Regions from separate parts of the Salicibibacter cibarius genome, predicted to be linked through region 1. Evidence: predicted binding sites of a transcription regulator. Region 1 holds the regulator's gene; each other region holds the start of a gene.
The links. Region 1 encodes CtsR, which represses protease genes until heat stress. Its sites were predicted from a motif close to ATGGTCAATAAAGGTCAAACA; they were not measured.
Positions count from the first base shown of each region.

Region 1 (3,281 bases):
TAAGTTGGGCACTCGACATTGACTGCCGGTGACAAACCGGAGGAAGGCGGGGATGACGTCAAATCATCATGCCCCTTATGGCCTGGGCGACACACGTGCTACAATGGACGGTACAACGGGCAGCGAAGCCGCGAGGTGGAGCCAATCCCCAAAAAAGCCGTTCTCAGTTCGGATTGCAGGCTGCAACCCGCCTGCATGAAGCTGGAATCGCTAGTAATCGCGGATCAGCATGCCGCGGTGAATACGTTCCCGGGCCTTGTACACACCGCCCGTCACACCACGAGAGCCGGCAACACCCGAAGTCGGTGAGCGAACCCTTATGGGACGCAGCCGCCGAAGGTGGGGCCGGTGATTGGGGTGAAGTCGTAACAAGGTATCCCTACCGGAAGGTGGGGATGGATCACCTCCTTTCTAAGGAGCACCACGGCCCCTCGGTGAAGGGGCCGGAGGCCAAGCGCTTAGGCTTTCATTCAGTTTTGAGCGGGCAACTGCTGTTCCTACATATTTTAACAGATGGGCCTGTAGCTCAGTTGGTGAGAGCGCACGCCTGATAAGCGTGAGGTCGGTGGTTCGAGTCCACTCAGGCCCACCATCTTTTAGAAATTAGAAGTGGGAAGTTGGATCTGATATCTAAAATAATGGGGCCTTAGCTCAGCCGGGAGAGCGCCTGCTTTGCACGCAGGAGGTCAGCGGTTCGATCCCGCTAGGCTCCACCATAATCATTAATGAACACAGACGGCATTGCGGTCTTTTTTTTTATGGAATTAATAAAGGTAAGTATTTCTTGGAAACTAATGTAAAACCGCTAAATTATGCGGTTGCCTGGGTTTGTGGAAAAAGCCCTGCAAAATCAGCGTCGGTTTCGTTCATGCACGGGCTATGGACCCTGAAAGAGCCGTATTCCCCCGGTTTCGGTCGTCATGCCCGGGTCATGGAGTCCGAAGTGGTGAATCTCTCCGTGTTCAGTCACCATGAACGTTATGGACCCCGATAGCAGCTTAGTCTTTTTTATTTTCTCCTCTCCACCCTCTTTCCCTTTCACTCCTCTCAATACCGCGAATCCTTTTTTGTTTTCCGACTCAAATTTTAGTCTTATGGCATGAATCTTTTTATTTCAGGCTATCCTGTTACCGTGGATGGCGCCTTTTTAATCGGCAATGATAGTGAGGCAAGTGCTGACTTGAAAATGCAATGAATTTGTATTATATTAAAGTCAAAGATAGTCAAGGTCAGGGGGTGGGTATGATGGGGAATAACATTTCTGATGTCATTGAAAAGTATATAAAATCAATTTTAACCGAAGAAGAGCAGAATTTAATTGAAATAAAAAGAAGTGAACTTGCCAAGCACTTTGAATGCGTGCCTTCGCAAATTAACTATGTGATTCGCACTAGATTTACAGTTGAGAAGGGCTATGTTGTTGAAAGCAAACGTGGAGGCGGCGGTTATATTCGGATTACAAAAGTGCGGCATGCGGATCATCAGGAATTATGTGATCAATTAATTGATCACATTGGGAAGGCCATTGATCAAGGGACAGGGAAAAGCGTTGTTCTTCGATTATTGGAAGAGGGGGCCATTAGCAAGCGAGAAGGGAACATGATGCTTGCAGCGATCGAACGAGAGGTTATCTCTCTTCCGGTTCCTGCTCACCGCGATATGATCCGGGCAAATGTTTTGAAAGCAATGCTTTCGAGTTTAAAGTATAAGATTTAACTTAGAGGGGAAGTGGGTTCGTGCAGTGCCAGGAATGTAATCAACGGCAGGCAACCCTGCATTTCACGAAGATTGTTAATGCGGAAAAAACAGAGATGCATTTATGTGAAGTGTGTGCCAAAGAAAAGGGCGATGAGTTCCCGGGCTCAAATAGTTATTCCATTCATGACCTCCTGTCGGGTTTGTTGAATGTAGATCCAAGCACGGGGAGCGGTGCAGGTTATTCCCAGAAAGTGCAAAACGAATACGCTTTGCAATGTCCGAAGTGCAGGATGCATTACAAAGATTTTATAAACAATAGCCGCTTCGGTTGTTCTTATTGCTATCAAGCGTTTAGTGCCAAGCTTGACCCGATTCTTAAACGTGTGCATGGAGGAAATCATACACACACCGGAAAAATTCCGAAACGTCAAGGTGGCCGACTAAAGTTGCAAAGGGAAATATCCTCATTAAAAACGAAAATGCAAGAGCACATTGATCGTGAAGAATTTGAGTATGCCGCCGAGGTTCGCGATAAAATTCGGGAGTTGCAAGAAGCCAAGGAGAAGGAGGAGGGGCAGTAATGTCTCTGGAGCAATTTATCTCTAATGCCATTAGTCCGTGGATGAAAAATCCCGGCCCTGACGATGACATTGTCATGAGCACACGCATTCGGTTAGCCAGAAACCTTGAAGATTTCCCCTTCCCTTCTTCCACATCCCAAGATGCGGCGAGGGCACTTTATAAACATGTCTATGAGCGATTGTCCCAAACAAGCAAAGAAATGGTCGGGAAATTGATATGGTTGCCGATGGATGGGCTTTCAACAATTGAAAAAACCGTTCTTGTCGAAAAGCATTTAACGAGTCCGCAATTTGCAAAAGAATCTAAGCAAGGCGCTGTTGTATTGAATAACGATGAAACGATCAGTATGATGGTAAATGAGGAAGATCATTTAAGAATCCAATGTTTATCTCCCGGCTTTCAGTTATCCGAAGGCTATAAATCTGCAGATAAGCTTGATGATTGGATTGAATCCCATGTCACCTATGCGTTTGATGAAAAAAAAGGGTATTTAACGAGTTGTCCCACAAATGTGGGTACAGGTATGCGGGCTTCGGTTATGATGCACTTGCCAGCGCTTGTCACTACGCAACAATTAAATCGAATTTTGCCTGCCGTTAGTCAGTTGGGACTTGTTGTTAGAGGAATTTACGGAGAAGGCAGCGAAGCTAGAGGGAACCTGTTCCAAATTTCTAACCAGATGACGTTAGGCAAATCAGAAGAGGATATTATCGAGGAATTACGCGGCGTTGTGCTCCAACTGATCGAAAGGGAGCGAAACACCCGGCGGGAGTTGCTTAAGCATAATCAATTACAGCTTGCTGACCAGGTTCATCGCTCCTATGGTATTTTGGCAAACAGTCGCATCATAGAATCGAAGGAAGCCGGTAATCACCTGTCCACGCTTCGGTTAGGGATCGATTTGGATTTAATCCGTGGCATAGAGGGTAATATCCTTAATGAGTTGATGGTTTTAATTCAGCCTGCGTTTCTGCAACAGTTTGCAGAACAGGAATTAACAG
Region 1 is NZ_CP054705.1:174,132-177,412, forward strand. Features, by position in the region: rRNA gene HUG15_RS00905 (16S ribosomal RNA) at 1-411, shown strand, start outside; tRNA gene HUG15_RS00910 (tRNA-Ile) at 516-592, shown strand; tRNA gene HUG15_RS00915 (tRNA-Ala) at 641-716, shown strand; gene HUG15_RS00920 (CtsR family transcriptional regulator) at 1,246-1,716, shown strand; gene mcsA (protein-arginine kinase activator protein McsA) at 1,737-2,279, shown strand; gene mcsB (protein-arginine kinase McsB) at 2,279-3,281, shown strand, end outside.

Region 2 (3,281 bases), 450 kb from region 1:
TAAAAGAAATTTTGGCTGATACAAATTTGACGGCCAACGGGCATACATTCGCGCAGTCGATTTCAGAACATACATTTGAGAATCATTGTTGCAAAAGAGCGTATTTACGGGGAGCTTTTCTCGCGGGTGGATCCGTCAATCATCCGGAGACGTCCTCCTATCATTTGGAATTGTTTTCTTATTATAAAGAACACAATCGGTCGCTTTTGGCGTTAATGTCGACGTTTGATCTGGATGCCCGTGTACTGGAGAGAAAAAAAGGGTATATTGTTTACATTAAGGAAAGCGAGAAAATCGCCGAATTTCTCAATATTATCGGCGCTCATCAAGCACTGCTCTATTTTGAAGATGTTCGGATTGTGAAAGACATGCGTAACTCTGTCAATCGACTCGTGAACTGCGAGACGGCAAATTTGAACAAAACGGTAGGGGCTGCCTTGCGGCAAGTGGAAAATATAGAGCTTGTCGCGCGAGAAATCGGTTTGGAAAGTTTGCCTTCCAAAGTTCGTGAAATGGCCGAACTTCGTGTGAAGCACCAGGATGTTACCTTAAAGGAACTAGGTGAAATGGCAGAGAGTGGAAAGGTGAGCAAATCCGGGGTCAATCATCGTTTGCGAAAAATCGATGAATTGGCTGAAAGAATCCGCAATCGCGAATCGTTGCCGCAAGGATGATAAACAGCAGAAAGGATGGGTCGCGATGATCGAGCGTGACGTGACAGTGAATTTAAAAATGGGCTTGCAGGCGCGGCCGGCCGCCCTATTTGTGCAGGAAGCCAATCGCTTTCATGCGGATATCAACCTTATCAAAGGGACACATGAGACCAACGCCAAAAGCATTATGGGGGTAATGAGTCTTGCCGTTCGCAATGGAACAACGATTCGCATATCGGCAGATGGCGGTGATGAAGAAGAAGCAGTAAAAGCACTTGCGCAATTTGTAAGTGAGGAATGAAAAAAACCACGCAGATCGCGTGGTTTTTTGGTGGGGAAGGGGATCAGTTATTTTTCCGTGCCTTCATTCTTATCGAAGATACGGTCAATGAGCCCATATTCTTGTGCTTCCTGTGCAGTCATGAAGTTATCACGGTCTGTGTCGCGTTGGATGACTTCGAGCGGTTGGCCTGTTCGCTCGGCGAAGATATTGTTCAACCTCTCCCGCATTTCCAGAATGCGACGTGCATGAATTTCAATATCGGATGCTTGCCCTTGTGTTCCTCCGAGCGGTTGGTGAATCATAATTTCACTGTTCGGGAGGGCAAAACGTTGGCCCATCTCTCCTGCATTGAGCAAGAAAGCGCCCATGGAAGCAGCCATGCCGATGCAAATGGTCGAAACCTTCGGCGTAATGTACTGCATCGTATCGTAAATGGCCATGCCTGCGGAAATGGACCCTCCGGGACTGTTAATATAAAGGGAGATATCTTTGTCCGGATCTTCCGCTTGGAGGAAAAGCAATTGCGCGACGATTGTATTGGCTACATTGTCATCGATGCCTGATCCGAGCATAACGATACGGTCTTTTAACAGTCGCGAATAAATGTCATAAGCACGCTCTCCGCGGTTCGTTTGTTCAATAACTGTTGGTATTAGATGCATAAATCTAATCCTCCTTCATTTCGTTTGCAATATGAGGTTACTGCTCATATCATACCTTATTGGTCAATAAAGGTCAAATGCATTGCATGCATTGCCCACTACTATATTTACCTTTTTTCGTAAACTTCAAACCGTTTTCTCCGGATGCGGATCAGTATCGGAAGAAAGAAATAACCGATTACCCGCGGGAAATATGAGAATATCCACGGGAAGCAATTTTACACCGATAGTAGATCGTATGACAAACACCACTAGCTTCTGGTTGTTAAATGCGATATAATTACATTAGAAAAACTTGACTTATCGCAAGGGTGGCGAAGGTATACTATCATTCGAATAATTTATACATTCTGACAGTGGGAAAAATTGTAATAGTCGCGGAGGGGATGCCATGTTTGGCCAAGAGCGCTTAGAGCAAACGGAACTGTATGCCCGGGAGCAGGAATTGGCGGCGAATGAAGCAGCCGCCGAACTTGAAAGGCTGGCAGAAGCGTTAAGAACAACCGGTTCATTTGATTTCTTGCAGGATGATCGCACGTATGTGCAAGCCCATATCCCTTCTCATATAACGGTCAACAGCGAGTATTTACAAAAGAAGCAAACGCACACCGTCCGCTTAACTTTTTCGTGGTTGGAACAGCAATAACGCATAGAAAGCGCTTACAAACTAGGAGGGCGCGCCATGAATCTTGAAATGGGACTTATTCAAAAACAAACGATGAATCTCGTAATGACCCAGCAATTGCGACAGGCCATTTCTTTGTTGCAATACTCTACATTGGAATTATCTGAATATATAGAAGAACAAGCGTTAGAAAATCCATTGCTGGATGTCAGTGAATCGAACAGGGATGAAGTGATCCGGGATAGCCCTGTGCTTTGGAACGATCGTGAAGAAAGCAGTGGGGAACAGGGGAAAGAGCCCTTCATTGATCGTTTGGGAAATGGTCGGCAAGGTTTAACGGCTCATCTTATTGATCAACTTCGAATCCTTGATTATGACGAGGAGACCAAGGAACATCTGGAGTATTTTATCCATAATTTAAATGAAAACGGTTATTTACTTGTGAGTGAACAAGAGGCGGCAATGGAACTCGGCATCACCCCCGACCGTTTCCATGAATCATGCAGCCTTTTGCAACAGCTTGATCCTATTGGCGTAGGGGCGCGTTCGTTATCGGAATGCCTACTGTTACAATTGCAAGCGCTTCCCGAGGAGCACCCGGTAGTTGAAACGATTGTGTCCCATTATTTGCAAGCGTTTGCAGAGAAAAAATGGAAGTGGTTGGCGGAAGAAATGCAAATTACTCTCGAAGAAATACAAGATGCCCATGATTTTATCCAAACCCTTAATCCTCGCCCTGCCCAAGGGTTCAGTGAAAGTGAAGCGGAATATATCACGCCGGATGTCTATATAGAAAAACAAAATGGAGCGTGGACGGTCGTTTTAAATGATGATTCCTTGCCGAGGATTCGTTTGAATCGTCAATATCGAGATCTTCTTCAACAAAAAAGCAATAAAGAAACGTATGAATACGCTCATTCCAAATACAAACAACTCGTTTGGCTGTTGAAAAGCATTGACCAACGGCAACAAACAATTCGTGCCGTAACAGAAGCAATCGTTGAGTATCAGCAAAGTTTTTTGGAAAACGGCGCGTTGCGCCCAATGACGCTTAAACA
Region 2 is NZ_CP054705.1:4,234,381-4,237,661, reverse strand. Features, by position in the region: gene whiA (DNA-binding protein WhiA) at 1-674, shown strand, start outside; gene HUG15_RS21320 (HPr family phosphocarrier protein) at 700-954, shown strand; gene clpP (ATP-dependent Clp endopeptidase proteolytic subunit ClpP) at 1,002-1,598, opposite strand; gene HUG15_RS21310 (hypothetical protein) at 1,990-2,244, shown strand; gene rpoN (RNA polymerase factor sigma-54) at 2,281-3,281, shown strand, end outside.
Region 2: the regulator CtsR is predicted to act here: its motif matches at 1,658-1,678, upstream of clpP (ATP-dependent Clp endopeptidase proteolytic subunit ClpP).

Region 3 (3,281 bases), 1.3 Mb from region 1:
AGCACCAAAACCTACCGTCGTTTTTTTAAACGCACTTCCCGCGTTGGAAGTCATGATGAGAACCGTATCTTTAAAACTAACCGTGCGGCCTTGGCTATCCGTGAGGCGACCGTCTTCCATGATCTGCAAGAACATGTGCTGCACATCCGGATGCGCCTTTTCAATTTCATCCAGCAAAATAATGCTGTATGGCTTGCGGCGCACTCGTTCCGTCAACTGACCGGCTTCGTCGTGTCCCACATATCCCGGCGGGGAACCAATGAGTTTGGATACGGAGTGTTTTTCCATATACTCACTCATGTCCATTCGGATCATCGCTTCACGGTCACCGAACATTTCTTCAGCTAATGTTTTGGATAGTTCGGTTTTCCCGACGCCCGTTGGTCCGATGAACAAGAATGAACCGATCGGTCGTGTTCCGCGGCGAAGGCCGGCACGATTACGGCGAATCGATTTCGCCACTTTTTCAACGGCTGTTTCTTGGCCGATCACTTGACTGTTCAAGCGTTCCGGCAAGTCGCGCATTTTTTTCTGTTCGTCTTCTTGGAGACGGCGAACCGGAATGCCTGTTTTGGCTTCTACGAGCGCTTGAATGCGGGCCACATCCACGACAGATTCATGTTTGTATTCGGACTTTGCTTCTTGTTGTTTCTCTTGTAATTGCAATTCTTCAGTGCGAAGCTTAGCCGCGCGTTCATAATCTTCTTGGCTCGTTGCATCTTCTTTTTCAATTTTGATTTCTTCCAAACGTTTGGCGATTTCACCATCGTCCATGTCACTGATGAGCAAGTTCACTTTCGAACCGGCTTCGTCCATAAGGTCAATCGCTTTATCCGGCAAAAACCGGTCTTGAATATAGCGATCGGATAGGGCGACAGATGCTTCAATAGCATCTTCCGTGTAGGTGACCTCGTGATACTTTTCATAGTTCGGCTGGATGCCCGCAAGAATTTTCTTCGCGTCTTCAAGGGACGGTTCATCAACCATGACCGGTTGGAAACGGCGTTCGAGGGCGGCATCTTTTTCGATTTTACGATATTCCGCCAATGTGGTCGCGCCGATTAATTGCAACTCACCGCGAGCAAGCGCGGGTTTCATGATATTACCGGCATCTGCCGACCCTTCTGCGGAACCGGCACCGACGATTTGATGCACCTCATCTACGAATACGATGACATCGTCCCGTTGTTGCAACTCCGAGATCAACTGCTTCATCCGTTCTTCAAATTGGCCACGTACGCCTGTGTTGGCGACGAGTGACGAAACGTCCAGCAAATAGATCTGTTTATTTTTCAACTTGTTCGGTACTTGATTTTGTACAATACGAAGGGCCAAACCTTCCGCGATTGCAGTCTTTCCGACACCTGCTTCCCCGATCAATACCGGGTTATTTTTGTTTCGGCGGTTTAGCGTTTCAATGACGCGTTCCACTTCTTGGTCCCGGCCAATAATCGGATCGATTTCTCCGTTATTGGCACTGTCGGAAAGGTTTCGCCCGAGCTCGTCGAGTAAGCCGCCGCCTTGACCGGCGCCTTGATGCGTCTGGGCATTCGTATATTGTTGACCTTGCTGCTGGCCGCCCATCGCGTTCATCATTTGATCAAATTGCGATTGGCCACTCATGCCGGTAGGCTGTCCCATGTGATTGCGAATGTCCCGATAGCACTGCTTGCAAAGATTCATTTGCTGTTGCTTCCCGTTTACATTGATTCTCATTTGAATTCGCGCTTCGTTTTGTTGGCAATGATCACATCTCATCGATCTGTTTCCTCCTTGTTCCGTTTTATTTTTGATTGTTTGTATACGTTAGTGTTTGCGCCTAAATTGACTTTGACTATATTTGACCTTTGCATACTTCTATTATAGTTTGACTTTCTTTGACTTTCAAGTGTTTTGTTTAAATTTTTTTTGGCCTTTCACCAAAATCTATAGTTGTTTTCAGTAAATGATGGCAATAACACTAGTGCAGAAGGCTGAAATAAAGATCACACCGACTACCGGAAGTCCGGATTGGGATTTCAAACCAGGGCTATCGACCGGGTAAACTGTCACTGCCCGAGTCAAGGTATCAAATACTCTCGTCAATGACCGAATATCTTCCCTCGAAGCAGGACTCCCGGTTTTCAAGAAACGGTCATGGCGACCGAAAACAAAAGTCAATCGCTCATTCGGGCGCCATGAGGCAGCCATGACGACCGAACGCTTTAAAGACAAGCCTTTTCGGTTACCATGAAACTGCTATGGTTACCGAACTCTTTTGATTCAGGCCATTACGGTCATCATAAAGCGGTCATGGCGACCGAAAACGAAAACCGACCGCTTTTCCGGTTGCCATAAGGCGGTCAATTGTCCGAGTCAGGGACCAGAAACAACAGTTGTTGACGACCGATGATCGGGTAATTAAGCCACCTTGCACTAGCCAGCAGAGGAAAAACACGGAGACTGATATGAACGAAAGCGCAGTGAGAAAACCCCGCAGAAAAAAACGAATTTCTTTTTTCTAGGAGGCTGAGCGCAAGTCCATGGAAAGCATCGTGTTTTTCCGTAGCTGTTACTATCGATCATGATTACACTATTTCTTTTTTAAATTAAAAAACAATAAAAACGCCCGCTTGCACACACCGTGCAAACGAGCGCATAGGTTTATTTCGATCCTGCTTTTTCTCTGAACGTCGGTTGCGGCTGAATCGGTTTAATCTGAGCGCGATTGGCGAGAAATTCAGGTCTGGGTTTCGCATTTCCAAACGGTTCTTCCAGTTGGTTTTCAGTCGAATTGTAGACGAAAAAGGCGTTGCTTCTCGGCAATGGTGAAATATTGCCGCTGGAACCGTGCATGATATTGCTTTCGAAGAACAGGACCATTCCGGCTTTGCCGGTTGCGCGATCGATGCGTTTTCCGGCTTTTTCAAATAGTTTGTTTAAACTTTCCGGATCGGGAACCCCGAGCTCTTGTTTTTGAAGGGACTGTTCGTAATTCGCGTCCGGCGTCTCCCCCGGACAAGACACAAACCATTGATGGGAGCCGGGAATCAGCATTAACGGACCGTTGTATTCGTAATTATCAGTCAGAATAATCGAGCAACTAACCGCACGCGGGCTCGGCATGCCGTCTTCCACGTGCCACGTTTCAAAATCGGAATGCCAATAAAATTCCTTTCCGCTAAAGCCGGGTTTAAAGTTAATGCGGGACTGCGTAATGTAGACGTCACTTCCGAGCAATTGCTGCGCTGCTTTGACGAGGTGTTCATTTGCAGCAAGCCGGCTGAAAAAATCGTTATGTT
Region 3 is NZ_CP054705.1:1,469,240-1,472,520, reverse strand. Features, by position in the region: gene HUG15_RS07710 (ATP-dependent Clp protease ATP-binding subunit) at 1-1,758, opposite strand, end outside; gene thpD (ectoine hydroxylase) at 2,644-3,281, opposite strand, start outside.
Region 3: the regulator CtsR is predicted to act here: its motif matches at 1,865-1,885, upstream of HUG15_RS07710 (ATP-dependent Clp protease ATP-binding subunit).